2 regions of the Pradoshia sp. Z4_20 genome follow, and region 2 is predicted to be linked to the other one. Evidence: riboswitches for the same ligand, from Rfam matches in the RefSeq annotation. Region 2 holds a riboswitch; the other holds the start of a gene.
The links. A riboswitch is a leader RNA that binds a small molecule or an ion and turns the genes downstream of it on or off. The one in region 2 is predicted to bind glycine.
Positions count from the first base shown of each region.

Region 1: linked by a shared signal. The riboswitch ahead of AC4BHP_RS14700 (amino acid permease) and the one ahead of gcvT (glycine cleavage system aminomethyltransferase GcvT) in region 2 are both predicted to bind glycine.

Region 1 covers NZ_JBZAJD010000007.1:36,838-53,139, reverse strand. The annotation lists gene exaC (acetaldehyde dehydrogenase ExaC) at 1-577, opposite strand, end outside; gene AC4BHP_RS14730 (PfkB family carbohydrate kinase) at 997-1,395, shown strand; gene AC4BHP_RS14725 (PfkB family carbohydrate kinase) at 1,395-1,922, shown strand; gene AC4BHP_RS14720 (2,3-butanediol dehydrogenase) at 2,196-3,245, shown strand; gene adhP (alcohol dehydrogenase AdhP) at 3,578-4,603, shown strand; gene AC4BHP_RS14710 (sigma-70 family RNA polymerase sigma factor) at 4,911-5,495, shown strand; gene AC4BHP_RS14705 (DUF4179 domain-containing protein) at 5,446-6,891, shown strand; gene AC4BHP_RS14700 (amino acid permease) at 7,044-8,393, opposite strand; glycine riboswitch at 8,566-8,643, opposite strand; gene AC4BHP_RS14695 (DMT family transporter) at 9,155-10,066, opposite strand; gene AC4BHP_RS14690 (sensor histidine kinase) at 10,412-12,196, shown strand; gene AC4BHP_RS14685 (LytR/AlgR family response regulator transcription factor) at 12,171-12,905, shown strand; gene AC4BHP_RS14680 (carbon starvation CstA family protein) at 13,044-14,861, shown strand; gene AC4BHP_RS14675 (CC/Se motif family (seleno)protein) at 14,928-15,203, opposite strand; gene AC4BHP_RS14670 (TRM11 family SAM-dependent methyltransferase) at 15,330-16,271, shown strand.
Region 2 covers NZ_JBZAJD010000001.1:334,948-351,249, reverse strand. The annotation lists gene gcvPA (aminomethyl-transferring glycine dehydrogenase subunit GcvPA) at 1-1,203, opposite strand, end outside; gene gcvT (glycine cleavage system aminomethyltransferase GcvT) at 1,200-2,318, opposite strand; glycine riboswitch at 2,491-2,582, opposite strand; glycine riboswitch at 2,586-2,676, opposite strand; gene AC4BHP_RS01690 (DEAD/DEAH box helicase) at 3,140-4,771, shown strand; gene AC4BHP_RS01685 (YqhG family protein) at 4,749-5,543, shown strand; gene AC4BHP_RS01680 (YqzE family protein) at 5,689-5,868, opposite strand; gene AC4BHP_RS01675 (shikimate kinase) at 5,937-6,440, opposite strand; gene AC4BHP_RS01670 (hypothetical protein) at 6,458-6,808, opposite strand; gene comGF (competence type IV pilus minor pilin ComGF) at 6,828-7,274, opposite strand; gene AC4BHP_RS01660 (hypothetical protein) at 7,252-7,545, opposite strand; gene comGD (competence type IV pilus minor pilin ComGD) at 7,565-8,008, opposite strand; gene comGC (competence type IV pilus major pilin ComGC) at 8,011-8,319, opposite strand; gene comGB (competence type IV pilus assembly protein ComGB) at 8,333-9,373, opposite strand; gene comGA (competence type IV pilus ATPase ComGA) at 9,363-10,424, opposite strand; gene AC4BHP_RS01635 (helix-turn-helix transcriptional regulator) at 10,766-11,473, shown strand; gene AC4BHP_RS01630 (DUF2626 domain-containing protein) at 11,575-11,817, shown strand; gene AC4BHP_RS01625 (class I SAM-dependent methyltransferase) at 11,850-12,926, opposite strand; gene AC4BHP_RS01620 (MBL fold metallo-hydrolase) at 13,091-13,723, opposite strand; gene AC4BHP_RS01615 (DUF2759 domain-containing protein) at 13,944-14,117, shown strand; gene AC4BHP_RS01610 (M14 family metallopeptidase) at 14,198-15,364, opposite strand; gene AC4BHP_RS01605 (DUF2332 domain-containing protein) at 15,910-16,302, opposite strand, start outside.

The DNA.
Region 1 (16,302 bases), on a different contig from region 2:
TTTGTTCAGCTGGTTTTAATACGATGCAGTTACCTGCTGCTAATGCCGGGGCAATCTTCCAGACAGCCATTAGAATTGGGAAATTCCAAGGAATGATTTGACCAACAACACCAAGTGGTTCTTGGAAGTGGTAAGCTACTGTATCATTATCTAATTGAGTAGTTCTTCCTTCTTGTGTACGAATGGCACTTGCGAAATAACGGAAGTGATCAATTGCCAAAGGAACATCAGCATTCAATGTTTCACGTACTGCTTTCCCGTTATCCCAAGTCTCAGCTACAGCGAGCATTTCCAGGTTTTCTTCTAAACAATCTGCAATTTTATTTAAAATACGTGCACGTTCAGCAGTAGAAGTTTTCCCCCAAGCTTCTTTTGCTGCATGTGCCGCATCTAATGCTAATTCAATATCTTCAGCAGAAGAACGAGCAGCCTTTGTAAAAACTTCTCCGGTTACCGGAGATTTATTTTCAAAGTATTGACCTTTAACAGGTGCGACCCATTTTCCGCCGATAAAGTTATCGTATTTCTCTTTGAAATGCACAACTGCGCCTTCTGTATTTGGATTTGCATAAATCATGTTGATATCTCCCCTATGTTCGTATTGAAAACTCTTAAATATAAAGTTTTGATGCCACTTTGGAATAAAAATACACCAGTGAAGCGTTTTCTATACTATTATTTGTCTAATTTAATAAAATTTCAAATAATATGACTGTGAATATAGGAGAAATATGATGTATAAGTGTAGTATAGAAATAGGAAAAAAATGTGTCTTCCATTACTCGTTACTAGATAGATAAATTTTGCAGGTTATCTATTACATCTAAAGAGAATTATTCACCCATGAATGGAACAAGAGATTGGAGACAGGCTGTTTAATTTTACTAACAGCAACCAACAGATACGGGCGCTCTTATTCTGCCGAAATGCAGCGCTGCAAAAAAAAATGATCTATATTTAATTCAGTCGGCAAGAGAAAAATAAGGTGGTAATAGCATGGATATTGCGGTGATAGGATCCAATATGGTCGATCTAATTTCCTATATTGATAGAATGCCAGAAGAGGGAGAAACACTTGAAGCACCTAGCTTTTCAATGGGGTGTGGAGGAAAAGGGGCCAACCAGGCAGTGGCAGCTGCAAAACTGGGCTCCAAGGTCATGATGGTTACGAAGGTAGGCGATGACATTTTTGCAGATAACACCATTCAAAATCTTAAACGCTATGGAATTGATACAGAATTTACGAATAAGGTCCCCGGAAGCAGCAGCGGGGTCGCACCAATCTTTGTAGATTCGGATTCCAAAAATCGTATTTTAATCATTAAAGGGCCAATCAGTACCTTTTACCTGAGGATGTCGATAAAGCGGCCGAAAAGCTCAAGACATGTTCTTTAATTATTCTTCAGTTAGAAATCGCGCTCGAAACCGTTTATCGGGCGATAGAATTTGGGAACGAGCATGGGATTCCTGTTATTCTGAATCCTGCTCCTGCTACCAAAAATTTGGATTTCAATTATGTATGCAAATGTGACTTTTTTGTTCCCAATGAAAGTGAACTGGATATCTTGACTGGCATGCCTGTTTCAACGATTGAGCAAATTAAAGCTGCTGCAGTCAGCCTGATAGATAAAGGAGTTAAAAATGTTATCGTGACGATGGGAAGCCGAGGCGTGATGTGGATAACCGATAGAGGAACGCAAATCGTTGATTCATTCAAGGTTGATGCTGTAGACACAACGGGGGCCGGAGACGCATTCATCGGCTGTTTCGCCTATAATTATATTCAGAATGGGGATATTGTCCAATCGATAAAAATGGCTAATGCCTTTGCAGCATTAAGTGTCACAAAACGTAGTACACAGAATTCTTATCCAAGTATGGATGAAGTTAAGTTGTTTTTAAGCAAAAGAATTGAAGCGTAAGCAGGATTTTAATTAAAACTTGGTTTTTAGTGAATTAAAGGATGGCTCTTAGTGATGGAGTCATCCTTTAATATTTAAGTTATTTTACACAAATATATGACTAAGATATTTTTAGGGGTTATTAAGATTACCTTTCTATTGTTCAAGTGTTTGTCATAAAAACAAATATAATTCAGATTAATCAGTTAATAAATTTGTTATCAATCGATATAATGATATAATAAAAGTGTTCTGTATTATGCGTTTCTAACAAAATTTTAGGAGATGACCAATATGAAAGCACTCAGATGGTACAATGCTAAAGATTTAAGGTTAGACAATTTAGAGGAACCTACTGCCAAAAAGGGAGAAGCAAAAATTAAAGTTGAATGGTGCGGTATTTGTGGAAGTGACTTACACGAATATACAGCCGGTCCAATTTTTATCCCAACCGAAGAGCCACACCCATTGAGTAAGGAGAAAGCTCCGATTGTAATGGGACATGAATTTTCTGGACAAGTTGTAGAGGTTGGCGAAGGCGTAACCAGAGTCCAAGTTGGTGACCGTGTTACAGTTGAGCCCGTCTACTCCTGTGGAAAATGCGAAGCTTGTAAACAAGGAAAATATAATCTATGTGAGCTAATGGGCTTTTATGGTTTAGCAGGAGGCGGTGGAGGATTCTCTGAATACGCTTCTATACCGGAACATATGTTACATAAGCTGCCTGAAAATGTTTCATTTGAACAAGGGGCACTCGTAGAACCTTCAGCTGTTGCTGTACACGCTGTTAAACAAAGTAAACTTAAAGTTGGCGATAAAGCAGCGGTATTTGGAACAGGACCAATTGGTTTATTAGTTATTGAAGCGTTAAAAGCAGCTGGTGCGGCTGAAATTTATGCAGTAGAATTATCAGAACAACGCAGGCAAAAAGCAGAAGAACTTGGTGCTATTGCTATCGATCCGAATCAGGGTGATGTCGTTGAACAATTAACTAAATTGACAAATGGCGGTGTTGACGTTTCATATGAAGTAACAGGAGTACCGATTGTTTTAAAACAAGCTATTCATTCAACTAAATTTAATGGTGAAACGATGATTGTTAGTATTTTTGAAAAAGAAGCGTCTATTCATCCAAACGATATTGTTATGAAAGAACGTACAATCAACGGTATTATTGGATACCGTGATATATTTCCTGCTGTTATCAATTTAATGGCTCAGGGCTACTTCCCAGCTGACAAACTCGTTACCAAACGAATTAAGTTGGATGATGTGATTGAAGAAGGCTTTGAAGGTTTATTAAACGAACGAAATCATATTAAAATATTAGTAAAAGCTGAATAATCATTGTACAAATGCAAATATGATAATCATATATAGAAACTAAAATGGCCTTCTCTTCAAATGGAATGGCCATTTTAGTGTTTATGGATTTATTAGTAAGAAAGCAACACGTGGTGTATTGGATTTTGAGGTGTATTATACATTTCTGAGTATACAATTCTGCTAAAACACGTAATTTAGTCGTATTTGTGGAAGTTAGTTGGAGATGTATATATTTTAATAATCTGAATATATAAAATCGTTCAATATGTATTTACTTTGCTAACTATTATAATTATAATAAGTATGTGAAACATTGAGCAATTTAATATACATACGGAGGATTGATTGGAATGAAAGCAGCTGTAGTGAGTGCAACGAACCCTGGTAAGTTAGAATTAGTTGAAAAGGAGCTTCCTAAGTTAAAACCCGGTCAAGCTTTAGTTGATGTAGAATATTGCGGAGTATGTCATACAGACTTGCACGTAGCAAAAGGAGATTTCGGCGCAGTTCCAGGAAGAGTTCCAGGGCATGAGGGAATCGGAATCGTTAAAGAAATCGCAGACGATGTGACAAGTTTAAAAGTAGGAGATCGTGTCAGCATTGCTTGGTTCTTTAAAGGATGCGGAACTTGCGAGTACTGTGTAACAGGAAATGAAACATTCTGCCGCAGCGTACAAAATGCAGGCTTCACTGTTGATGGTGCAATGGCTGAACAATGTATCGTAGAAGCGGATTATGCGGTTAAAGTTCCTGAAGGATTAGACCCAGCTCAAGCAAGCAGTATTACTTGTGCAGGTGTAACTTGCTACAAAGCAATCAAAGTTTCCGATATTAAACCAGGTCAATGGATTGCAATTTATGGTTGCGGTGGTTTAGGCAATCTTGCCATTCAATATGCGAAAAATGTATTCAATGCGAAAGTAATCGCAGTGGATATTAATGATGATAAATTGGCGCTATCAAAAGAAGTAGGAGCAGACCTTGTATGTAATCCATTAACTGATGGTGATGCAGGTGAATGGATTCAGGAAAAAGTTGGTGGAGCTCATGCTGCTGTTGTAACGGCTGTTTCTAAAGTTGCCTTTAACCAGGCAGTAAACTCTGTTCGTGCTACTGCTAAAGTTGTTGCAGTAGGATTACCTCCTGAAACAATGGATTTGGCTATCGTGAAAACCGTATTAGACGGTATCCAAATTGTTGGTTCCTTAGTTGGTACACGTAAGGATTTAGAAGAGGCTTTCCAATTTGGAGCAGAGGGAAAAGTAGTTCCAATTGTTGAAACAAGATGCTTACATGAAGTAAATGATATTTTTGAAGAAATGGAAGCAGGTAAAATCCAAGGCCGTATGGTCATCGATATGCACAAACACGAATAATTCCAACCAATAACCTTATAAAATAAACCTCAAACAGTCTTACATTTAATTATGAATGTAAGGCTGTTTTTTTGTACGTTTTTTTTATATATGAGGGCTTAGTAGATAGATAATATTTTTAATATCATGGGTGCTTTAGTAGGATTATTTTTCTAAAAAATAAAGGTAATGTGAAGCTGGTTGATGTAGTGTGAAACTAGATAAATCTAACGTGTGTGCTAAGTATCCTAAATAAAAATAAAAAACTTCCAATATTTGAAACCATTTCAAGAGAATTCATCACTAATAGGCAGAAGGGGGCGAGAGAGTGAATTATAAGGAGGAGCAGAAGCTGGTCAAGAAAGCAATAAAGGGCAATAAAAAGAGTTTTGAACGATTAGTTAAACAGCATTATGAAAGAATATATCGAACAGCTTATATATATGTTAATAATCAGGAGGATGCATTGGATGTGGTTCAGGACGCAACCTATCAGGCCTTTATCTCTATTCATTCCTTAAAACATCCTGAGTACTTCATGACTTGGCTCACAAAAATTATCATTCGTTGTGCTGGCCAAGTGGTCAAAAAGAGAGGAACTGTTATACCTTTTTCGGATGAAATATTAATCGGTATGATTCCGCAATCGGAGGAAAAGAGAGAATTCGATTGCGGAGAAATAATGGATGCTTTGGCCCAAATTAAAGAGAATTATCGGACAAGTATTCTTTTATTTTATTATCATGATTATTCTATTAAAACAATCAGCACCATTATGCAAATACCTGAAGGAACCGTTAAAACCTATTTAAGCAGAGGGAAAGAGGCGTTAAAAAAAATCTTGAATGAGGAGGGATTCGACTATGGAAGAAAAGGATTTAAAGAATGCATTCAACCAAATACCAGTACCTAAAGAGAGAGTGTTAAAGGCTATTGATGATGGTCTAAATCAGGTGGTACATGAAAAAAAGAGACGGCAACCGAAGAAGAAACTCCTGTATGGTGGTGTGGCTTCTATAGCGATTCTATCTTTGACCATCAGTTCAGGATTTATCATACCGTCGTTGAACAAAGTGCTGGCTAAAGCTCCTATAGTCGGCGGAATATTTAAAGACTTTAATGATCCGCTTGGAATAGAATTAGCCGAACAAAACCTCGTTACTGAATTAAATAAAACTAGTACCAAAAAGGGGATTAATGTAACCCTGACAAGTGCTTATTTTGATGGATATATTGTATCGATTACTGGACATGTGGATGGCGATATAAAAAAGCAAAGTAACGAAGAGAGCGAAGAATTAAGTATGGATGAAAACTTTGAGAACTATGAAGGGGATGCTGATCCTTGGTTCAATGGGCAATCAACTGTTTATAAGAAAAAAGGAGATGGGTATGATTTTCAAATGACTTTAAATTATCCGTATGAGGAGCTTAAAGAGAATTACACTCTGCCACTCACAATCCATTCTATAAACGGAGTTGATGGAGACTGGAGATTCTCGATTCCAATTTCACAAGAAAAGAATAAAGCTACCGCAATAGATTACACAAAAAACTATCCGAATGAAAATGTTCAAATTAAAGTAAATGAATTGCTCTTTGGCAGAATATCCTCGACTGTTATGTTTGAAACAAACACAGAGTATGAGAAGGATGAGATATACATATGGAAGGCAACTGACCATAAAGGGAAAGAGTTGGATATTGGAAACAGTGTAAGATTTAATAAGGGGATAGATGGAGAAGTACGTGAATTTAGACGATCTACAATAGGGAATTTAAATCAAGATGTTAAAACCATCACGTTCTATCCACATCTAGAACGATTAGAACCTTTAGCGGAGAAGGATTTAGCGACCGGTACTTCCTTTACATTGGAAAGTCAACGTTCAAATAAGGCAATCCGAGTTAACAGTATTAAACATGAGCAGGATAAATTGATTGTTGATTATCAAGTACTTGGATTTCCTAAGAGTCTTAAGGGAGAGAACTATGATCGTTTACTGCATAATTTAGGTTATCAGTTTAATATAATAGACCCACGGATTGATTTGGATGATGATTGGCCATTTTATATACATCGGAATCATGTTGAAGTCCTTAATAAAGATACAATGCATTTTCAATCAGTATTTGATTTAAGTGGAGAAGTTGTGTATGAAGGGGATATGGTTCAAAAAATCACCAATTTTGAAATGGATCATGCCATTCTGCAATTTGATTTTAACTCATTTTTAGATACAGTGGAGCTTGAGCCTTTCACAGTAAAAATACCTCAGAAGAAAGAGCAACTTGAGAATCATAAATAAAGGAAATAGTTTATTGAAACTATTTTGCTCAATTCGGTACCGAGCTGTACTAAGTTTTCATTCAACCATAGAATACTATAGAAAAAAATGCACTCCAATTGTTAAGTGTAATCTAACAACTGGAGTGCATTATTATTTTTGCTTTTGCTCTATTATCTTAGTCTCTTCTTTTTATGAAAGTTATATATGATAATCAATAAGACAAACCATAATGGTGTAAGCAGCATTGCTAAACGTGTTTCCGCAGCAATGAGCATCACAATCAATATGAAAGCAAACATACCTAGGATTACATAATTTATAGCTGGTGTTAATGGAGCTCTAAATGTAGATTTAGCCCTTAAATCAGGTCTTGTTTTTACATATTTGATATGCGAGATTAAAATAATGCTCCATACCCAAATGAAACAGATGGCGCTGATTGTTGTAACGATTGTAAAGGCCTGCTCTGGTATCAGCTTGCTAAGCAGTGCACCGACAGAAACTACAATAGTAGAAGTTAATAATGCATTGCTCGGTACATGGTGCTTATTTAATTTTGAGAATCTTTTTGGTGCTTCTTTATGATTGCTTAAGTTGTACATAATCCGGCTGGTTGAGAATAAACCGCTGTTTGCAGCAGAGGCTGCCGATGTTAATACAACAAAGTTGATAATACCTGCCGCCATTGGAATACCGATTAAGGCGAAGACACCTACAAATGGACTGCTTGTTGCACTTAATTGATCCCAAGGATTGATGCATAAAATAACAAATAAGGCACCTACATAAAACAGCAAAATCCGTACCGGGATTTTGTTGATAGCAGATGGGATGTTTTTGCGCGGGTTAGCTGTTTCCGCAGCAGATACACCAATCAGTTCAACACCTACGAAGGAGAAGACAACCATTTGCAGTGATAGTAAGAACCCTGATATTCCATTCGGGAACATGCCGCCATGATTCCAAAGATTTGAAACAGAAACAGTTCCGCTATCTGTTTCAAATCCAATCACAAGCAGTACGATTCCTACGACAATTAGTGCAACAATAGTGACGACTTTAATAATCGCAAACCAGAATTCCAACTCACCAAACAGTTTGACGGTTAATAGATTTAATCCTAATAGAATTACTAAACAGATGATGGCAGGCACCCATTGCGGGATATCAAACCAGTATTGTGTATATAAACCAACAGCGATAATATCAGCCATGGCTGTCATAATCCAGCAGAACCAATACGTCCAGCCAGTCACAAATCCAGCCCATGGACCCAAATATTCAGCTGCGAAATCGATAAATGATGTATGATTTGTATTGGATAAAAGTAATTCACCCAGTGCTCTCATAACAAAAAATAGAGCTACTCCGATAATCAGATAAGAAAATAAGATGGATGGACCGGCTAAATGAATGGATTTTCCGGAGCCTAAAAATAAGCCGGTTCCAATTGTGCCCCCAATTGCTATTAATTGTACATGACGATTTTTTAAATCCCTTTTTAACTCTTGCTTAGCCAAGTTGCATGCCCCCGTTTAATCTTAGATGTCTAAAACAGGCACCTAGTAAAATAGATATTTATCATTTTTCTCGCTTGATTTAGATACTATGTCTCACCTCACTATTGATATTGGAAAATAAAAAAAGAGATTGGTTGTCTCCAATCTCTAAAAGGGCAAGAATAACAAAAATCGTTACCATTCTGTCCTTTTGCCTGAGATTGTGAATCCTTCGGCGCTGTATAAATACAGTCTCTCCAGAAGCTGCTCCCGCCATAGTTTTATCCACAGCGATCAAAGCGTGCTATATTAAATTATCAATTATCAGAGTATGTTACCTTATTAACATAATTCTGAAAAAATGTTATGGAAAAAATGCTATCACTAAATTATTATGTTGTCAAACTAAGTACATGTAATTAAATGATTTGTTGAAGCATATGGAAGAGACCAAGATTTACTTGAAATATATTTAACCCATATGCTTTTGAACAAACAATTAATGATACTAAACAAGCTTCAGTTCTGATAAACCATTACAATAAGTATTAAATAGTAAAGAAAGGTACTAGGTCTCTCTCTTTTTTTGTTTACTAATTTAAACATCTTGAGGAGTATTCCTTCAGATATATAAGCATGGCAGTGAGGTTAAGGGGAAGGCCAGAATCGAAAGCTCTCTTTTTCATGTTTATCTTAGCAGTAGCACAATTCATTCTGAAAAAAAGACCAAATCCATAAGGGATTTGGTCTTTAATCTACATTATTAAAAGGCAAATTCAAATTTAGAGTTCATCCGCTATCCCCAGCAGGATAATACCGAAGATAACAACTGCGATGATCATGTATTGTTTTTTAGTCAGCTTCTCTTTTAGGAAGATTCGTGACAGGATAATTGAAAAGATACTGTAAGAAGCAATCAATGGTGCTGCGATAATTGCATAGCCTGATGCCATGGCAAATACGTAGAAAAATTGACCAATCGTTTCCAAAATAGCTGCTATCCCTTTATCGCGCTCTTTAAATACATGGAAGGATTCCTTCTTTATAAAGCGAAGATAGATAAAACATACGGCAGCGCATAGGAAAAAGGTATATTCATACGCAAGTAAAGCTGAATTTTCGCTGATTAGATTCAATTCATCCAGATAGATGGCATCCGCAAATGTAGCAAGTCCATCAATAATGCAATATAAAATTGGGAAGATAATAGCCAAGAAACCAATTTGGTATTTTTTATCGATATGCTCGGAATTCAGTCGACGAACTTCATCTTCTGCTCTTTTTTCCAGAACGGCAATTCCCACAATCCCAAGAGTGATAATGATAATCCCAAGTACTTCAATGATACTTAGCTCATGAGTGAAAAAGATGAAGAGCAGAATGCTTGTTACGACACCTGAGGAATTCTGTATTGGTGAGGCGATAGACAATTCAATATAGCGCAAACCAATATACCCAAATGCCATGGAAAGGATGTATAAAGAAGATACTGGTAAATAATGAATCATCTCCATTGGATTGAACTGTATATCTTTTATAATCATATAGGCTGTTGCATGAATTCCCATGACAAGACCAACCATGATGATAATTTTAATATGGCTGTACTTGTCGTTGCTGTCTGATCCCTTTTTATAAAATAGGTCAGCACCACCCCATGCTAAAGCTGTTAGTAGTGAAAAAATAAACCACATAACGATTCTCCTTGTTGAAGTTTAATTAGCTTTCTGAACCCCGTATAACAAGACATACAGAATCGTTTACTCAAGTGAGAAGACGTTACTGCTGCTATTGCAAAACGGAGAGCAGAGCTGTGAATAAAAATGAATTTTAATAGAGTCACAGAGTCAAGAATATAATTTCATTGTAAACTGTGTCAAGGGATTTAAAGGATGAAACTATAATAGAAGTGTGCATTTAATATAACAATAGTAATGAAAGGGCTATCTTTTTGTTTTTCTTAATTTTTCAAATATAATAAAGGGAGAATTAACAATTATAGAAGAGGATGGAAAGTTCGCTAACCAGGGGAGATGGCTATGTTAGATTTAGTCCCAATTATGCTTGAAAAGGTAGGCATTATTGTCATTGTAGCCTTTTTAATTTCTAAAATGAATTCCTTTCGCCAAATCATTCACCCAGACCATAATCTAAATGAGCAGTTGAAATTATTTCTATTATTCGGCATGTTTGGGGTTATTAGTAATTATACTGGAATAGAAGTTTATCATTCTATGGTTGAAGAGAATAGATGGCTTTCAGCTATTGGAGAAGATAGTGCCATTGCTAATACAAGAGTGATGGGTGTTGTGATAGGCGGATTATTGGGAGGTCCCGTTGTTGGAGGAGGAGCTGGTCTGATAGCCGGTATACACCGTTATACATTGGGAGGGTTTACAGCCTTTTCCTGCGCCCTTTCTACCATCCTGGCCGGAATATTGGCAGGGTATATAGGCAACAGAAGAAAAAGGAGCGGGGGTCAGATAACTCCTTTGTTTGCTGCAGGAATTGGGATGTCCCTCGAAGCTTTGCAAATGGTGATTATCCTTGCGACTGCCAAACCTCTTGAGCATGCATGGAGCCTCGTGCAGTTTATCGGTTTACCAATGATCACCATGAATGGATTCGGAACACTATTATTTATGCTGATCGTTCAGTCTATAAAACGTGATGGGGAGATAGCGCGTGCGAATCAAACCAATCAGGCATTTTTAATTGCGGACCAGACTCTTCCGCATTTTCGACAGGGCTTAAACACCCAATCATGCAAAGAAATATCAAAAATTATGCTTAATTTAACCGATGCAGATGCTGTCTCTATCACGGATGAACATTTGGTTCTTGCACATTTGGGGGCAGCCTCCGATCATCATAAACCTGGCGTGAAGCCGAGTACTGGGCTGACTAAAAAAGTACTTGAATCAGGATATGTTTCAATAGCCAAATCGAAGGAGGAAATCGAGTGCAGGCATAAGGACTGTCCGCTCGTAGCTGCCATCGTCCTCCCTTTAAAAGTGAAGGGGGAAATCTCTGGAACTTTAAAATTGTATTATACAAAGCCGGATAAATTAGACAGAGTTCAGCAGCAGTTAGCAGAGGGGCTGGCTAATTTATTTTCAACTCAGCTTGAGCTGGCAGAAGCGGAACGGCAGGCGAGGCTTTTAAAGGATGCTGAGATTAAAGCCCTGCAGGCTCAGATTCATCCACACTTCTTATTTAATAGTTTAAATACGATATCTGCCTTATGCCGGACTGATCCTGATAAAGCTCGTAAACTACTATTGGAATTAAGTTTATTTTTTCGAGGCAATTTACAGGGAGCCAGACAGTTGCTGATCCCGTTAGAAAAAGAGCTGGAAAATGTAAAAGCCTATTTATCTTTAGAGCAAACACGTTTTCCTCATAAATATGAAGTTAATTTTGATATAGAGAATGGATTAGAAAATGTATTGATTCCCCCATTTTTATTGCAGCCTTTGGTAGAGAATGCGATTCATTATGCATTTCCACAAAGAAAACAGTTTGGGAAAATTAATATACAAGTGTGCTCAAATGGCAATTATATGAGAATGATTGTTGCGGATAATGGACAGGGGATTGTGGAAGAAAGATTGAAAAGTCTGAGCAAGCAGGTTGTACCGTCAGCCGGTGGAAACGGTACAGCCATTTTTAATATTAGTGAACGCTTAAAAGGTATTTATAATAACCAAGCCCATTTTAAGGTTGATAGCAAAGTGGGTGAGGGCACCACTGTTAATATCTTAATCCCGCTGGAAAGTAAAGGAGGTGACGAGCAGGATGCTGCGAGCCTATGTAGTGGATGATGAACCATTAGCCAGGGACGAATTAAAATATTTACTAGCAAGAAGCAGAGAAGTGGAGGTCTTGGGTGAAAGTGATTGTATAGAAGATGCATTACATGATATTCCACTGTTAAAGCCGGATATTGTCTTCTTAGATATTGAATTAGCGGGAGAGAACGGATTACATTTAGCCGCTAAACTAGAAGGACTGAACCCGGTTCCAGCTATCGTTTTTGCGACTGCCTATGACGAGTATGCTCTTCAGGCTTTTGACGTAAATGCGGTAGATTATCTTTTGAAACCCTTCAGTGAAGAACGTATTCATAAGATGCTGGACAAAGTTAAAAAGCTTCATTTACACACAAAGGAGCCTGGAAAAGTAGATACCAGTAATCTTCAATGTAAGGGAAAAATAGCTGTTATGACAGAAGAAAAAATTATATTGCTTACATGCAATGATATCGTATTCCTAGAATCATACGAAGGAAAGTGTAAAATCCGGGCTGTTAATCATCTTTATAAAGTAAGTGAGGCACTGATTGGATTGGAAAAAAAATTGCCCCGGACACAGTTCTTTCGGGTACATCGGAGCTATCTTGTGAATATCGATCATATCGTGGAGATATTACCATGGTTTAATTCAACCTATAACTTACGTATGTCGGATGGTTCCGAGGTTCCAGTCAGTCGAACCTATGTAAAGGAACTGAAACAATTACTAGGATTATAGGATTGATTTGCTATTCATTAGTTGTAAGTTGTAATTCATCCCATTTATTTTGCGGTTCATTTTGAAAATGAGGTGTAAGTGTTTTCATTTGATACTATGATAGTATAATACGTATGCAAAAAAAGGGGGAACACTAAAATGAATGCGATTACAATTGTTATCGGCTCGATTTGTATCCTTTTAATAGCCTATCGTTTGTATGGGACATTTATGGCGGCAAAGGTGTTGAAATTATCTAATGATAAACCAACACCAGCTGAAAAGCTTGAGGATGGTCAGGACTATGTGCCAACAAATAAATGGGTGGTATTTGGACACCATTTTGCAGCCATTGCTGCTGCAGGCCCATTGGTTGGTCCGATTTTGGCAGCTCAGTTTGGTTATTTACCCGGACTGATTTGGCTATTGGTTGGGGCAGTAATTGGAGGAGCAGTTCATGATACAGTTGTGCTCTTTGCCTCTATGCGCCGCGATGGTAAATCATTATCCGAGGTAGCAAAAGAAGAACTTGGGCCTGTAGCGGGATTCTGTACTGGATTGGCCATGCTATTCATTATCACAATTACGATGGCAGGTTTGTCATTGGTTGTACTTGGAGCACTTGAAAGAAACCCATGGGGTACATTTGCGGTAGGGATTACAATTCCGATTGCGATGTTAGTGGGAATCTATCATAAAAAGACAGGGAATTTAAAAGTCCCGACGACCGTTGGATTTATCTTAATTATGCTAGCAATTTTCTTTGGTCCACAAATTCAGGGAACATGGTTAGGCGATTTCTTAACGCTTGAAAAGAGCACTCTTGCTATTATTTTACCAGTCTATGCCTTTTTCGCTGCTGCACTTCCTGTTTGGTTATTGCTTGCACCACGTGATTATTTAAGTACATTCATGAAAATAGGAGTTTTCGCAGCACTTATTATTGGTGTATTTATCGTTAACCCTTCAGTTGAGTTTCCTGCTATTATTCCAGATTTCATTAACGGTGGAGGACCAATTGTGGCCGGCCCAGTATGGCCGTTTATTTCAATCACAATTGCCTGTGGTGCCATTTCAGGTTTCCATGCTTTTGTTGGTTCAGGTACGACTCCGAAAATGGTCAGCCGTTGGAGCGATATTAAAGGCATAGCCTTTGGTGCGATGTTAGTAGAATGTTTAGTGGCTATTATGGCATTGATTGCTGCAGTTGCTCTTCAGCCTGGTGATTATTTTGCGATAAACTCATCACCTGAGGTCTATTCAACATTAGGAATGGAAACAGTCCATTTAGATAGATTGGAAGAAGCAGTAGATATGGACCTTGAAGGAAGAACAGGTGGAGCCGTAACACTTGCTGTTGGTATGACGGAAATCTTCACCAGTGTACCATTCTTCCAACACTTAGCTTCCTATTTCTATCAATTCGTAATTCTGTTTGAGGCGGTATTTATTTTAACAGCGATTGATTCAGGAACCAGGGTTGCCAGATATCTCATCCAGGACTTCTTCGGAGACTTTATTAAACCTTTGAAACGAACAGATTCTCTTGGGGCTAACATTTTTGCCAGTGCATTAGCCTGCTTTATTTGGGGATATCTATTATTCTCTGGAGATATCAGTTCCGTCTGGGCACTGTTTGGAGTATCCAACCAGTTGATGGCGTCAATCGGATTGATTGTCGGAGCTACAGTTGTTTTGAAAATTGCAGAGAAACGCTGGTATATGCTGACATGCTTAGTCCCATTGGCGTATCTATATGTTACGGTTAATGTAGGTGGATTCTGGATGATTAAGAATGTCTATTTGAATCCGGATGCAGGTGGATATAATGTATTGAACGGTGTTCTATCCATTATCATGCTTGCGTTAGGTGTAGTGATTATGGTGGCTTCCATCATGAAATGGATTAATCTATCCAAAATACCACAAGCAGAATTGGTTAAACAGTCAGAGGAAGAACTGATGAAAACGATGTGAAAAATTAGCAGGTAAAGGGTCCGAATAAATGGTCTCTTTACCTGTTTTTTTATGTTTAAAAGCGAATTATTGAAGCTTAACGGAGAGGGATTTTAGGAAAGGAATGCCCGATAATGTAAGAATCAGTTTTTCCTTTTTTCGTACATTTTTATGAATATAAAATAATACTTGATCGGATGTAATTTGATAATAATGATTCAGAGTTTTAGGTTTACCAGGCAATGCTACAAGTTCTTGAACACCGGGTCCGCAGCAGGCTTTAACATCCAACGTTTTAATGGTTACTTGATCTCCTTTTGATGAAATCCACTTTTTTGATTCTTCGTCCATTTCAATAATCATTTTTGGTGCCTCCTTCAAGTGAGGTATATTCTTAACTATAATGGATGGGATTTTAGTTTCCTATAAAAATGCATTATAATAGAGTGATATAAGCTTTTTATAGATTGTTGAAGAGAATACAACAGAATGGGATTGGTGGAGCCAATTTTTATATACACATATGCATGCAGTTCAGAGGAAGAACCTTTATGCAAAATGGAATTCAGGGCGTTGTTTGATATGAATCCTGATGATTTTGTTTTTAAAAGTACAAGAAAAGTCGATCCAAGCCGAAGTCCCTTTATTAGGGAAAGAATAGAAGTACTGACCGAAGGGGATAGTTTGGAGGCCCTTTATCACAAGGCAGACAAACTTTCCTTCCCGGATCAGACATTCAAAACAATCTTTGTGAAAACGAATGATCTAGAGGATAAAGTTAGCTTTAGTCAACGAAGAAAGATTGAACGGGAAATCGGATTAAAAATCCAGGGTGAAGCTGATTTGGAGAAGCCGGATATCGTTCTTGGCATCATTACTTGCGGCGGTAAATGGTATGTAGGTATTTATGAAAAAAATGAAGCGATCTGGTTGCATCATCAGAAGAAACCACGAGAGTATTCGACAGCTCTCAGTACTAGAATGGCAAGAGCAGTTGCTAATATCGCGGTTCCCAACCCTGTTGGTGTGAAAGCGATTGACCCATGCTGTGGAATTGGGAATGTATTGGTAGAAGCCTTGTCGATGGGGATTACGATATGTGGACGTGATATCAAGCCATTGCCAGCTATTGGCGCCAGAGAAAATGTAGCTCATTTTGGATATAGCTGTGATATTGCAATAGGGGCAATTGAGGAAGTTACCGACTATTACGATGCAGCTATTATTGATTTACCCTATAATTTATGCCATACAGCGAGCCCGGAGGAACAATTATCCATTTTAACGCATGCCAATCGCATTGCAGACAGAATTGTTGTTGTTACCGGGGAACGAATTGATGACATGATTAAGGAAGCTGGCTTAACTATACAGGATCGATGTCAAGCGAAGAAGATTGGGTTTACAAGAGAGATTTTGTTATGTAATTAGATTAATAAATAAAAAAGAGGGTGGCACCGAT
Region 2 (16,302 bases):
GAGCATTTTATTAGCTGCAGCTACAGAACCATTTAACTTAACAACAAACTCATTGAAAGAAGGTCCTTCAAAGGCAATTTCAAGTCCATTTGCTTTTAATTGCTCCTTTGCATAATGCGCTTTTTGGAGATTTTGAAGCGCCATCTCCTGCACGCCTTTCTTACCTAACGCAGTCATTGCCACAGAGGCTGCGAGAGCATTTAATGCTTGGTTAGAGCAAATATTCGAGGTCGCTTTATCGCGACGAATATGCTGTTCCCTCGCCTGCAAGGTTAATACAAACCCACGCTTCCCATCCTCATCAACCGTTTGGCCAACCAAACGTCCAGGTACTTTTCTTATCAGCTTAGAAGTAACTGCAAAATATCCGCAATGAGGTCCGCCAAATGCAGCCGGGATTCCGAACGGCTGTGCATCCCCTATGACAATATCTGCACCAAAATCACCCGGCGGTTTCAAGACACCAAGTGAAAGTGGGTTACTTGAAACAATTAACATTCCTTTATGTTCATGAACAATTTGTTCAATTTCAGCTAAGTTTTCGATTCGGCCAAAGAAGTTTGGATATTGAGTAATAAAACCAGCTACCTCATCAGTCATCATACCCGCCAATTGTTCTGTATCCGTCACTCCATTTTTACAGGGGACAACTTCAAGCTCAAGATATTGGCCTTTTGCATAAGTGGATAAAACAGCCCGTGATTCCGGGTGCACTGTCTCTGAAACAAGCAGTTTCTTACGACGTGTATGTCCTGCTGAGAGCATGGCTGCCTCGGCCAGAGCAGTTCCCCCATCATACATGGAGGAGTTCGCCACATCCATTCCGGTCAGTTCACAAATCATCGTTTGAAATTCAAAAATAGCCTGCAATTCTCCCTGGGAAATCTCCGGTTGATACGGTGTATAAGCGGTATAAAACTCTGATCTTGATATAACGTGATCAACGATGACTGGCATGTAATGGTCATATACTCCCGCTCCAAGAAAAGAACTATGGGTCCTGAGATTGGCATTTTTCTCGGCCAGCTCAGTTAATTCTTTCAGAAGTGCTGATTCAGACTTTGCTTTTTTTAGCTTGTATTCACCCTTAAACCTTACTTTTTCAGGTATATCAGAAAATAAGTCATCGATTGATTCTACACCAATCGCTGTTAACATCTGTTCAGTATCCTGCTCTGTCATTGGTAAATAACGATGCTTCATTTTTTTACTCCTCCTGCCTGAGTGCGTTTATAAAATGGAGTACTAACAATTTTCGCCTTTAATCTTTTTCCCCGTATCTCAACCTCGACTACCTCATCAAGGTTAGCGAATTCTACATTAATCAGGACAAGGCCTACGTTTTTCTTTAAGGTTGGGGATTGTGTTCCAGTGGTCACTTCCCCGATGTTTTCATCCTTAACGAAAACCGGGTACCCATGTCTCGGAATACCGCGGTCAATCATTTCGATTCCGACAAGCTTTCTAGGGGCGCTATTTTCCTTCTGTTCCTTTAAAACTTCCTTACCAATAAAATGTTCTTTATCGGTTTTTACAGCGAACCCAATCCCCGCTTCGATAGGTGTAATCTTTGGAGATAACTCTTGGCCATATAAAGGAAGTTTTGCTTCAAACCGAAGCGTATCTCTTGCCCCAAGTCCACATGGAACCAATCCCTTATCCTTACCGAATTCTAAAAGATCTTTCCAAAGCTTCACTGTATCTTCACTCTTACAGTACAATTCAAATCCATCTTCACCGGTGTAGCCAGTTCTTGAAACAAGTACACTAATGCCATTTATCATGACATCTTCACGAAAAGCAAAGAAACCAATGGTATTGAGATCTACTTCCTCTGCAAGGTTCTGTAATATATCAGCTGCAAGCGGTCCCTGTAATGCCAATTGCCCTATTTGTTCCGATATATTTTTTAGTTCTACATCTTCGCTCGCATGCTTTTTTAACCACTCAAAATCTTTATCAATATTAGATGCGTTCACAACTAACAAATAATCATCTTCACCTTTTTTATAAATAATCAGGTCATCAACCGTTCCGCCATTCTCATAGCACATAGCAGTATACTGTGCCCGGCCCGTTTTCAGCTTACTGACATCGTTGGTCATCATCAGCTGCAAAAATGGTAAAGACCCAGCACCCTTAATCATGAATTCGCCCATATGTGATACATCAAAGAGGCCTGCTTTTGTACGCACTGATTCATGCTCCTGTTTAATGCCCGAAAATTGGACAGGCAATTCCCAGCCGCCAAAATCAATTGTTTTTCCTCCGTACTCCCTGTACACACTGATCAGCGGAGTCTGCTTTAATTCTCCCATCCTTACCCTCCTAAAATATTCGTTTTATACGGATTCTCTTGCTTGTTATGCCATTTAAATGATTGCTTGTTAACTTATTAAGTAAAACGCCGCTTTTCCACATTTGACCGAAGCGATATATCCTTCAGCGATCCACGAAAAAAAGGACAGAAACCTCCCTTATTAGGGGGGGCTCTGTCCTGATACCTGAAAGTTTACCGCCGGGTAACGTACTTCGGCGTTTCCTCTTGGGTGGCTTCACAATAAAGGAAGCGCTCTCCAGAGATGCGTCCAGCAAGAGTCTCTGTACCTGAGAGATTCATGGATTCACCATTTGCTCCTTCGGTGCCGCAAATACGGTCTCTCCCCTTGCCTTCATTCGCTCATATAATTATGTAAATTGGTCATACTAAACAAAAAGCAAGAGATAAGCCGTTTTCTAAATAGTCTTACATTTATATCCTACCATCAACAATTATCAGGTGGCAACATTTACGTTATCTCGATGAATGATTGGAAACTAAAAAAATATCAGTAACACCTCAGCTTTATTGGGGCAAAAAAATTGTTTAGGCGTCACTGAATAAATTCCTTATAATTTTCTGCCATCCGCATAAAGCATTTAATCAGATTTTAGCCGGAGATTAAACTCCTACTATTGTTTAGAAATTAATGACACCACCTATACCTATATAAGGTAAGAGAATTCTATTGAATTTAGTTAAATTACAAACAAGCATTTATCTAACTAGCTTAAATAAAGAAAGTTGGGATTCACATTGAGTTTAACACCAAAGGTCTATTTTGATGAAGATTGGGAAAAGGAGCTTGAGGAAAAGATTATGGAGGATGGCCCCTGGTGCAGCTACTCCCTTTTTAAACTCGGATTGGATGCCGAAAAGCATAATCTGATTCCAGATTTCAACGGCCTCCTTGCACCAAAGCATTTATCAGGATTTACACCTTTAACCCATCAGCTCGAAGCTGCTACCGAAGTCATTGAAAGAATGAATGGTAAAGCCATATTAGCTGATGAAGTAGGTCTTGGTAAAACAATAGAGGCCGGTCTGATCTTAAAGGAATATATGATTCGGGGCCTGGCAAGCAAAATACTAATACTAGTCCCAGCCTCTCTCGTATCTCAATGGGCACAGGAGCTTAATCAGAAGTTTCACATACCAGCTGTCATATACAGAAAGGGGTATGGGTGGGATTCTGAATGTATAATCACTTCCATAGATACTGCTAAACGAGAGCCTCATCGTTCTGCCATACTCGAACAAACCTATGACATTGTCATCATAGATGAGGCTCACAAGTTAAAAAACAATAAAACCAAAAACTATGAGTTTGTACAAAAAGTCCAGAGAAAGTTCTGTCTACTGTTAACGGCAACCCCTATTCAAAACAAGCTAGAAGAAATTTTTTATCTTGTATCATTGCTTAAGCCAGGGCATTTAGGAAGCTATGCCAAATTTAATGAACGCTTTTCTGCTAAGAAACGTTCATTAAAGGATGATGCTTATTTAAAAGAATTGGTTAATATGGTGATGATTCGAAATAAACGCCAGGATACCGGCATTGAGTGGACAAAAAGAAAGGTTGAAACAATTTTTATAGATTTCACCGAAAAGGAACAGGATCTATATGATGGAGTTTCTTCATTTAGGAAAGAATTGCCGGAGGGTATCGGGAGTACATTTTCTTCTTTAATCCTTCAGCGTGAGGCATGCAGCAGCAGGGAAGCCGTCTACTTTACGTTAAAAAATATGCTCGATCGAAACCCGGATGCCGGACTAAGCTTTAAGGAAGCCATACATAACCTTATCAACCTGGTCGAACTGGTTGATTGCAATTCAAAAGCGAAAAAAGCGCTTGAATTGATTCATTCTATAAAAGATAAGGTTATCATTTTTACCGAGTATCGAGCCACGCAATTATATTTGCAGTGGTTTCTTAAGCAAAATGGAATCACTTCTGTTCCATTCCGCGGCGGATTTAAACGTAGTAAGAAGGACTGGATGAAAGAACTGTTCGAAAAACAAGCACAAGTCTTAATTGCTACAGAAGCAGGTGGAGAAGGAATTAACCTGCAGTTTTGCCATCATATTATAAACTTTGATTTACCTTGGAATCCGATGCGACTGGAACAAAGAATCGGCCGAATTCACAGACTTGGACAAACAGAAGATGTCAGAATCTATAATTTTGCGACCAGGAATACCATTGAGGATCATATTATGAAAATTCTCTACGAAAAAATTCAATTATTTGAACGTGTCGTTGGGGAACTTGATGATATTCTAACGAGGCTGGAGGTTAAGAATCTTGAAGAGCATTTAACTGACATCCTCAATAAATCAAAAACAGAGGGTGAGATGAAGGTTAAAATGGATAATCTCACGTCTTTAATACAGCTTGCTCAAGATCTAAAAAAGGAGATGCCTTCACATGCAGCAACAGGAAATTCTTGAGTTTCTCGTTCAATTTTTCACAGCCAATCAATGCGAAATCATCAATCAAGGGCCAGGTCATCTAACTGTGCAGTTGACAATTGATATGGATAAAGAACTGATGAACCGACCTTTTTATTGGCATTATCTCGAGAAAGTTGGCGGAGTGCCTAATCCGATGAGCTTAACGTTTATCCTCGACAAAGAGGCAGCTCCTCCTGATTTAAAAGGGGAATTCATACATTTCGGATCCCCTCGCCTGCACCAAATATTCGCATCTGCCCAAAGACTATCGAAGCATATCCGCTTATTTGAGGAGATTAAAGTGACTAGTGGTCAGATGCCTTTATTTCCTTGGTTAGGTGTAAATGTTAATATCTCCTATGAATGCGACCGAAAAAAGGATTTATTCTTTTCAATAGGATTGAACCTGATTAACGGTCTTTTCGTTGAAAATTTCATTGATTCAGCTGATAAACTGTCGCTTACACCTAAAATATCTGATTATACATTTACCCTTACACCAATTATTCGGTATCAAAGCGGATTGCATCGTATCAAAACTTATATCCAAAATAAAATTAATCAGGATGACCATGGGTGGGCTGATGAGGCTCTCGTGCGCTGGAATAAAGATTTGAGTTTACTGAACCATTTTTATGAGGATAAAAAAGAAGAGGAAACTCACATGTATGACCTTGAAAAAGAAGCATTACGAATGCAATATGAACCCAGAATCCGTGTCAGCTTCATAAATGGCGGCCTTTTTTATCTTAGCGGTCAGGCTATCTAAAAGAGGTATTTAAAGTTAAGGCTGAATTCTCGCATCAACTAAACAATAGTTTAGAATAAAGCTTAATCTTTGATGAAGATATAAAAATGAATACAAAAAAGCAGTGGGTTGCAAAAAAATCCACTGCTTTTTTAAAGAAACTTTATTACGCCTTACGTTTAAAGAGCATTTCAATTGATAACGGAATGATTCCGAACCAATGGTTCATTAATGGCGGCCGATCATCTCTATGATGACGGCGTTGCTCTTTACGTACTTCCTTTGGCTGCTTCATATACACTAACCACTGAATTGTTAAAAATTTTATATAATCATTTGTTTTCATCGACATTCACCCATCAGAAGTATCTCCATTTATCATGGATGTTATTCATTAATTTCTAAAAAAGATGGCTAGTTTATGGTGATTTTCATTAATATCTCTTCTGTAATCTCCATTTTTGTTTTTCTGTCCGTATGAACCTGTAAATCAGCAGCTAACTTATATAGGTTAACCCTCTTTTGATAAAGCTGCACTATTTGTTCCTCTTTATTTCCGGACAATAAAGGGCGTGATGAGTCAGTCTCGAGCCTTTTTATGATTTCTGTCGGATTGGCATGGAGCCAAATAACGGTTCCCTTTTCCTTCATATATTTCCGGTTGTCTTCCCTAAGAATGATACCCCCGCCTGTCGCAATGATACAATTTTCGATAGGTAATGATTGCAACGCCTGCTGTTCTAGGTCCCTGAATCCATCTTCACCTACTTCATCAAAGAGCTGCGGAATCGACCTTCCTGTACGTTCAACCACCGTCTGATCACTATCATAAAAGGGACAACGCATTTTTTCAGCGAGAGCCCTACCCACAGTCGTTTTCCCAGCTCCCATAAATCCAATTAAATAAATGGCTTTCATCTCGCTCCCCCTAACTCCTAACTATCTATCCATTTCACTACTTTCTTTGCTTCAATTGAGTACGTAATCGTCTCCCGTCTCACCGTATGATCAGTCTGAATATCCAATGAGATCTCATAGAACCCTCTCTCAAGCGGTTTTATATGATAGCCTATTCTTCCATTATAATAAATCCATTCCCCTTTTGTCTCAGGAACACTATCATCATCAAGCATTAAGATTGCAGCATGTGTACCCGTATCACCCAGATAGGTGGTAATTAACCATTCGGTTTGATACTTATGATAATTCACTTCCTGAGCCATATTTCCTATCGAATACATACAAATGATAAAAATAACCGAAAAAAACAATAAAGCAACAGGCATAAATATTCCACGTTCATTTTTAAGAAGGTTCAAATTTGTATCGTTTGAACAGCCGTTTTTCATACATATCACCATTTATAAGAGTCACAGATATGATCAGTGACTCTCCTTCTTTTTTAACATGAAAGCTCTTAATATCTTGAAGGACCATTTCATGCCCAGCGCCATCCACTCGCCTTCTTACCATATTGTTATAGACTTCATATGTTATTTCTTCTCCACTTTTATCAAGTAAAAGGACATTGCTTTTAGGTACTCCAAAGTCTTTTGTCTTTTGAAATTCTCGTTCCAATTGACGTATAAAGATATTCCATTCCATCCTTGTATTTGTGTTCGTATCCCTGACATGCCAGTCTGTTATACTGGCAAGTGCACTCGTCATAAAGACACTTAATAACGAAAATAAACCAAGAGCAAATAATATCTCTACCAAAGTAAAGCCATCATCTTTCAGGCAGCTTTTCATACACTTTCTGTAATTTATCCTTTGAGTTGCTATACTCTGCATAATAAACGTTCCCTTCAAGATAAAAAGTATAGGCTTTCCCCTCAATCTCTGCTTGTCCAGTAAACAGTGGACGGCCGTTTATCTGATATTCATTTAAATTTTCAAACAATCTATTAAGAGCGGCTTCCTCCATTCTTAAGTCATTTTTTAGCGTAATGCTTTCCATATATGCCGGAAGCAATAAACAGCAGCATAAGATAAGTATTCCAAACGAAATCAGCAGGTCCAAGATAGCATATCCATGCTCTTTATACTTTTGATATATAAAATCTCCCCCTCCCTAATTGAAAGACAAGCTTGTATATCGTTTTACCATTTTTATCGGTTAAATAGATTGTTGTTGGATTTTGGATATTTCCTGCTGGAATATAGGTAATTGGCACATTGCCAACTTTTTTAAACTTGATTGATTCGGCCTTCTGAGTCGAAATAATATGACTGTTTGTTTTGTATGAGTAAGCTGAATATTCATTTTGGTCAGTTACAAATCTTAGTAAGACATACGTGTTATTTTCCATTGCATAGACCTGAGCATAGTAAATATCCTTCTCCAGTTGATTTAAAAATGCTTGCTGTTCATATGTTTCAAACATTTTACTTGTAACCGCACTTGCTATAGTCAGCATTAACGTCAGACATCCAAGTACAATCAACACCTCTACTAACGTAAACCCTTCTTCGTTCTTTTCCATTTTTATTGTCCCTGAAGAGTTACAGTCCCATCATCCGAAATCACCGCGGTTTTTCCTTCCGGACATTTAACATCCTCTTTTAAAAAACCAGAAGAGATAAGCTTCTCCATCGTCGGAAGCGTATCTTCCTTTAATTTATAGGCTTGTACCTGTCCCTCAACCATCTTTACGAATGCCTCGCATCCCTTACTATTAACTGCTTCCTGGTTTTTCATTACATTGGGTACTGTAATAATCAATAGAACTGATATAACCAGCATGACAATCAACATCTCAATCAAGGTAAAACCTTGTTCATTTTTGTATTTCATCAAAAACACCTTCCTATATCGTATTCATCAATGAAATCATTGGCATTAATATTGCCAAATACAGAAGGATCACTAAAATGGCAACAAGGCCAAACATTAATGGTTGAACCACCTTTATATATTTTTCAGTCTGCATCTCCATCTCATTTAACAGATATCTGCTGTAGTAAAGAAGTTCTTCTCCTAATAAACTATTTTTTTGCCCATGGCTGATTACTCGCTCAAAATCATTCATAAAAATTGTGAGATTCCCACTAATGCTTTCTAATGAATCTCCCTCCTGAAGACTTTTAATCATGTGATGGGTTATTTCCTTAACTAAACTTTTTGGATCCTGCTGACTCATAATCGTTAACGCATCAATAATCGAAATACCACCCTTTAATAATGAGCCCAGCTGCATAGAAAAATAATACGTTGTGGAAAGCTTTCTAAAAGAACGCAGGAACGGAATTTTATTCATCAGTAATTCCTGTTTTATTTTGGATAGTTTTTTTAAATAATAGTGGTATATAAACAAATGCATGGTTAGGAGCACAATGATAAAAAATGGAAGATTGTTAACGAGGGTTGCCAGTAAAACGGATAACTTTAAGAATATATTTGATTCCTGCCCTGCGCCCTGATACATACTTGAGAATTTTGGCAACAAATAATTTGTAAATACTTGCAGCAAGGTAAATGTAAAAACAAGTAGGAAGACTGGGTAATACAATAAATTTTTTAGTTTTGCGCGATCCTCACTTTTCTTAAGCCATATTTCGCCTCCATTCTGCAAGGATTTGGATAGCTGTCCGTGTTTTTCACCGTAGGATACTAAACCAACGAGCTCTTGTTCAAAATCGAGCCATTCTAAAAAGTCCCTAAAAGTATGGCCATCTTTCAATAGTTCCAATGCATCCTTAATTTCTTCTCGATACTTCTTTTTTCCATGAATAAGAGAAAATTCAATACCCTCATAAAGAGTAAAGCCATTCTCCAATAAATCGCCCAATTCCTGAAGAAATCTCGCCTGATCCCTGCAAGACCATCGGGACTTTAGATTACTCCTCATGCACCCACCTCTCATACTCTTTTTGATCCACAAATCCATAGGCAACAGCCTTGCTGATGAGAGAAGATAATTCCGGATAATGAAAGTTCACATCATCTCCCTCCATCTCTGCCCAAACCTTCGCCAATTCATTGCCATAAATCATTTCATGCACACTTACCCGCCCTCTGCTCTTTTCCATAAGGCAGTACGGTGAGCATTCACCCTTACAAAAAGGACAGTGCAATTCCAATAATCTTTGGGAGGTTACACCTAAAAGAGTTTGCTTTGCCTCCTCCTTGTCTATCCCAAATTCCAAAAGCCTTCTAACTGCACCCAATACATCACTGGCATGCATCGTAGTTAAGATTAAGTGGCCTGTTAAAGCGGCGCGCACCGCTATTCTGGCCGTTTCAGCATCCCTGATTTCTCCAATCATGATAATATCGGGATCGTGGCGCAGGGCAGCTTTCAAGCCTACTGAATAACTGATACCGGCTTTTTCATTAATCTGGACTTGAATGGCATCATCGGACTGATGTTCAACAGGATCTTCCAGTGTAATAATATTTCGGTTAACGGTATTTTTGGCATGATGGAGCATGGAATATAAAGTTGTAGTTTTACCACTTCCAGTCGGTCCACAGATGATCATTAATCCATGGGAATGTTTAAGCATGGAAATTAACGTAGTTGACATTTTTGGAAATAAGGAGATTTCTTCGATTGGGAGAGTTTGTAAACTTGGAATAATACGAATGACGAGAGATTCAGAGTATGGGGTAGGCAAGGTGGATAATCGGAGACCAATCCATTTATTTGAAACAAACATCGTTAAGGCCCCTGACTGAGGACGTCTTTTTTCTCCTATATCCATGCCGGCCATAAATTTAAAATGAGAGATGAGTCGTTGGGCCCTGTCTCTTTGGTAACTGCCTTCTGAAAATAAGCGATTGTGAATCCGATAGTAAAGATGGGTTTTCTTGCGTTGGGGAACAATGTGGATATCTGAGGCTTTGAATTTTACTGCTTCTGTTACAACTTTTTCAGCTAACTTATCGATGGTAAGCAATTCTCGTTTCACCTCCTTATATGTTACTCTCTTATGTTATTAGACATTAATTTTTCAATCCCTGCTGGCATAACGAAAGTTTCAAAATCTGTCACAATTCGTCGTTAATTTGGGTAATTTTTCATAATCATGAAATATTTCATCCCTTTTATTCTGTTAACATATTTACAGATTAATTTTAAAATTAAGATAGTAATATATACATGTTAAATATTGATTTATCAAAATGTGGCTAAATTACAACATATGTTTCCAAAGAGTCAGAATAGCCAAGAACAGCATATCAATGCTTGATTGACTGTATTATAATGGAACTATTAAGGAGCGCGAGGTGGACCACAATGGACCAAACATTAAAAATTACCAATGTATTATCAGATCCGACCAGATACTATATTTATCAGCATATAGCTAAAAGGCACAGCGAGGTGACGGTACAGGAAATTGCGGATATATTTGAGATTCACCCCAATGTTGCGCGTTTACATTTAACAAAGCTCGAAGATGTAAATATGCTTGTTTCTGAAACTAAGAAAACAGGAAAAGGTGGAAGACCAAGCAGATTATATAGATTATCAGATGATGTCATACAATTAAACTTCCCTTACCGCGATTACCAACTGCTTGCAAAAATAGCCCTTCAGACAATGTTCTCACTGGGAGAAGCAGGTAAGGAAGCGTTATTCAATACCGGAAGATTATTTGGGAAAGATTTGGCTGAACAGCATATGAAAGGAATTGGAGAAAGTCAGGACAGCCTGTCTTTCGACCACAAACTCTCTATCATAAAAGATGCATCGACTACTGCTGGATTCTATCCGGAATTCATAACAGCTGAGGATCATTCAACCATTTTCTTTAGAATACACAACTGTCCTTTTAAAGAAATTGCCTTTGAGCAAAAAGAAGCCGTATGCGGAATGCATTATGAGTTTTTACGCGGTATGTTCAGCGTCCTTTTTGATTCAATCGAATTAATAGAAGAGGAAAATATGTTTGATCATGCAGGTTGCCAAGCTTGCACATACAAGATGCTTGCCGGAAATTAATCACACAATTCAGTCATCCTATTTTAAGATAGTTTACATTCTTTAACAATATCCTTATAATAGTAGTGATGGAATTATAAGGGGATAAGGGAGGTTAAGGGATGGACAGAATGTTCAGAGTATGTGGTTTCTGGACTGGAATTATGGCAGTCATGTTCTTTGTTGGCGGTATGCATACTACATCACTCATCTTTTTCGGTCAAACTGGTTTCTTTGTTATTTTAAGCTATTTAAAATTGTCTGAAAGAATGTACTTATATGTTTTCGGTGCTTATTTAACAGTTTTCTTTGCAGGCTTCACCTATTGGACAACGTTCATGATGACTCCTGGAGCGGGACATTAATTTACAGTAAAACCTTGATTGAGCTGTAGCAATCAAGGTTTTTTTATATTCTTAGATTGAACTAAAACACTGAAACTATCACTAATCCAGTCTCCCAGAACTAATTGTTTGATTTGTCTGTTGCGCCTGGCGACAGGAGAAAAAGGATCTGCATCCGCATGTGGAACCAGCTCATCCAATATCCCTTCCTCTAATAAAAATGACTGTTGTCCTCCCCAGTACTCTAGATCAAGCCCTCTTCTCTTCCCTTCACATTTAAGCAATGAAAAATTGACGGTACTCGTTATATCTGTTTCTCCTGGATTTTCGAGAATTGAGCCGATTAATTGATGGTCCTTAAATCCTCTTAAGGTACCATTTTTACGGGCAGGTATATACAAATCCTCCGCATCCATTCCATAATCTATCGTCATGAGATATCCACTCTTCATTTTATCGACAATTTGCTCGTAGGCAACCATCATTGGGCATGGCACCTCTATACGATAAATAAACTCCGGGATATTCAACTTCTCTATAACGGCTAAAATCATCTGATTATTGAGATCTCTGGTCGTTTCAAATAGCTCTCCATTCTTTACTGTGACGCCCGCTTCTTTCCACTGATTCTTATCTTTAATCAAAACATGAACTGGAAAAGCATCAAAAAATTCATTTGAAAAAATGAAACCTTCTATTAGTGGCATATCCTTGATAGAATCTAACAAACGAATTCTATCATCCTTTGCCGCCGTATCTAAAATCAATTCTCGATGATAGGAACTGGATTCAACAATATAATAAATTGCATTAGATGCCAGCTCTGGGTTGTACAGTTCCAATCCTCTCAAAAAATCACATGCCATCTTCCCGGTGCCGCCGCCAAGCTCACATATAGCGGGAGGCAGGTCAGATTCAATTAGCTTCCTTCCTGCCCATTTACCTATAAATTCACCAAAGACAGGGGACATACTCACCGAAGTATAGAAATCACCGCTACTTCCAATTTTATCTTTTCTCCGTTGGTAATAGCCATATTCAGGATGATACAATGCCAACTCTATATATTTGTCATACGGTAAAAATAAATCTTCTGTTTCCTCAATGGACCGAATGATTATGTCTTTCATAAATCCACCTAATTTTATAAATATTTCCACAATAGGCGTTGACATCACATTATCCCTATTGTAAATTTATGGTATAGATTAAAATGGCCCCTCCCATTTTATAGGAAATACCCCCTGACCCTCCTTATCTAATTGTTAAGGAGGGTCTACAATTAGTACACCTCTTACCTTAAAAATGGATTATGATTCATCTCATCTTCAATGATGGTTTCCGGCCCATGTCCAGATAAACAAAGCGTATCTTTTGGAAGAGTTAATAATTTTTTATGAAGACTATCCATTAGCTGTTGATGATTTCCACCAGGTAAATCGGTCCGGCCTATACTCATATGAAATAATGCATCTCCTGAAAATACAATCGCCTCGTCCTTATCATAATAAGAAACACTTCCTGGTGAATGTCCAGGTGTAAACAGTACATTAAAGGTGAAATCCCCGATTTTTAGAATACCTTCCTCTGAAATCACATTTTCTGCGGGAGCAGCCTTAATCTCACCAAGTTGGAAAAATCGCGAACCGTTCAAAGCTGGGTTTGTTAACCATTCTGTTTCTTTTTTGTGCACATAAACCGGGATACTAAAGACTTCCCGTACCCTGTCCACTGCCCCTATATGATCAAAATGAGCGTGAGTTAAAAGAACTGCAATTGGTTTCCATTTCTTTTCACGAATGATTTGAATCAGCTTTTCTGCTTCCTCGCCCGGGTCGATGATTAAACATTCACCGTCCTGCTTGGCATATAAATAACAATTTGTTTGCAAAGGTCCTAAAGGAACTCTTTTCCATGTTTTCTTCATGTCTTTCCTCCTGAAGTCTCAGTTTAGTTTCTTTTATTTTACACAAGTGATGGTTTTGTATAAAGAGTCTTATACTGTATTGTTCCTATTCCTTCCAAATTGCCTATAATATCTCGACAAATAATCTGAAAAGAATTAAAATACTATTGAATGCATTTATTTTACAATTTAATGATTTATTGGGTTTTATTACTTAATAATTCCAGGGGAGGTAAATGAAATGGGATTGGTAATTATTTTTGGTTTAGTTGCCATTTTGGCTATTTTCGCATTAATCAGCGCCTTTAAAAACAAAAATTTCCTTGGTCTAGTATTCGCTTTGGGTACTGCCGTTGTATTTGGCTGGTTCGCCATCATGACCTTCATTAGAGATGGCTATCCTGCTGTACATTAATTAATTGTATACGTCATACATCTGAAAAAGAGGAATCCTTTAAACAGGATTCCTCTTTTTCGTTCACCAGCTCCTGTCTTCTATAAATAAAGACAAGCATTTAAAATTGGTTTTGTATCCCGATAAATTTGTTCAAATTGTGATAAAGGAAGTGGATTGATTCCTTTACCCAGCTCTAATGTAAATCCAGGCTTCTTGAACTGATCAATAAACCAATCCTTAAAGCCTGCATGGCTATCAATATAGCGAACGGCCTTGTAGCCAGATCTTGCGGTAAATTCCATAGCCATAACAGAGGTGATTTCCGGCTCTTTTTTCTCATATCCCCAGTAAAATTCTTCTCCCTGGGTGTGCAGAGAAACTACACGATCGAACCCTTCCTTCAGCACAAGTGCAACCAGTGATTTCACTTCACTTTCTGTTAATGGCTCGATTCCAGGAAAATCTCTTGCTGCTGGTTTTTTCGGCCGTTTTCTCTTTTTCTCAATCTCCCAGTTTGCCGGAAATTGATTATTTAAGTCAACTCCTCTAATATTCGCTTTCCAGCCTAAAAATTCTTTTCTTCCATCATTCATCCTAATTAAATCTTTTTTCATTTTTTCAGATGGACCATTTACTACTAAATCTACACCATCAGGATTCACCATCATAACAAGTGACAAATCACACTCCAGGAATAGCTCCAATGCTGAACATTCTCCTAAATTTGTCCCCGTTGTTAATGCCAGTAAATAATCATTCAGCCACTTCATTAAAACCAAGCTAGTAATCCATTCATTCGCATGCATCGAGGCATTCATATGGACTTTTTTCGGACCAATACCAATTCGCAGTTCCCAAATATCCTGGCCAAGTTCAGATTTCCCGATAGATTTCATCTGCAGGAAAGGATAGATGGTTGTAAGTATTTCCATGTCATTCATGCATTTACTTGATGAGTATGGACAAGTCTGATCCACAATACTATGTTGAATTTTCACAGGCAATCTAACAGATTGCTTCGGATTCTCTTCCATACTCTCCATTGAATTAGCTACCTGAATTCTTTCACGTTCTACAGGGTGTGTGATATCCAAGGACGATAACCTTTCCTCCCTTGTCCAATATCCAGGTATATGAACCATATCGCCAACAGATAGCTCATTATTACTAATATGTAAATTACATTCCCGTAAAAGTGCGAACGGTATAGAATACAAAACGGCCAATCTCGATAATAAATCAGGCTTCTTTATGATGACTTCCATAGAATCACATCCTTTTCTACTCATTTTATGAATACTCCGATCAAAAAATACAGAAGCTAACAGATATTATGTATAGATTCGTAAAAAACAGCTTGATTATAGTTGCCTTTAACTGTATAAGCCTTTTTAGTATGCCATTTAGCGGGGTATGGGCTGGGGAAAGGCAGGGTGTAGATGGGGCATAGGTGTTTCATAGGTGGGGCATAGCTGCTTTCCTACACACTTCACCCACCTTTCAGGCACTTTTACCCCGGTATAGCTGGAGCATAGGTACTTCATAGGTGGGGCATAGCTGCTTTCCTACATACTTCACCCACCTTTCAGGCACCTTTACTACCCCGGCATATGGTTTGGTGCGGCTATCTCTGTCCTTTGACAAGTACCTCCTACATCCTCACTCAACTATCCAATTCAAACCGAATGAAAAACAGTTGGGTCAACGAAAAAAAAAGGCATTAACCCGTATTGGATTAATACCTAATTAATTGATTTAGTTAAAAATATCCCGTCAAAGAAAACAAATTCAAAAGGGCGAATTTCATTTCCTACTGACTAATTGTCCGCTCACTCTCCCATAACCATTTAAACCATCTGCCGTGCCCGTCGGTTTCTGCAATCGTATTTTTGTTCAGAATGCCATCCAAATAATAATCCAGATGCAAATATCTATCTTGAATATTATTATAAATATGAAATACCTCTCTCATCTTCCCAATATCCTTGATGGTTTCCAACAGATGCTTTTTCACATCCATTGGCATTTGGTTAGCAACATGTGTATGAAAAATACAAACAGCATGATTCTCTGGGATATCCTGTATACAGTCAGGTAATAGATCAGCGCCATCACCATTTATCAATCTTAAGGAACTCCCCTTCACATAGGCTGCAGCTTTTTCAAACATAGACAGCCGCTCCGCATGCTCGGGCCATATTAA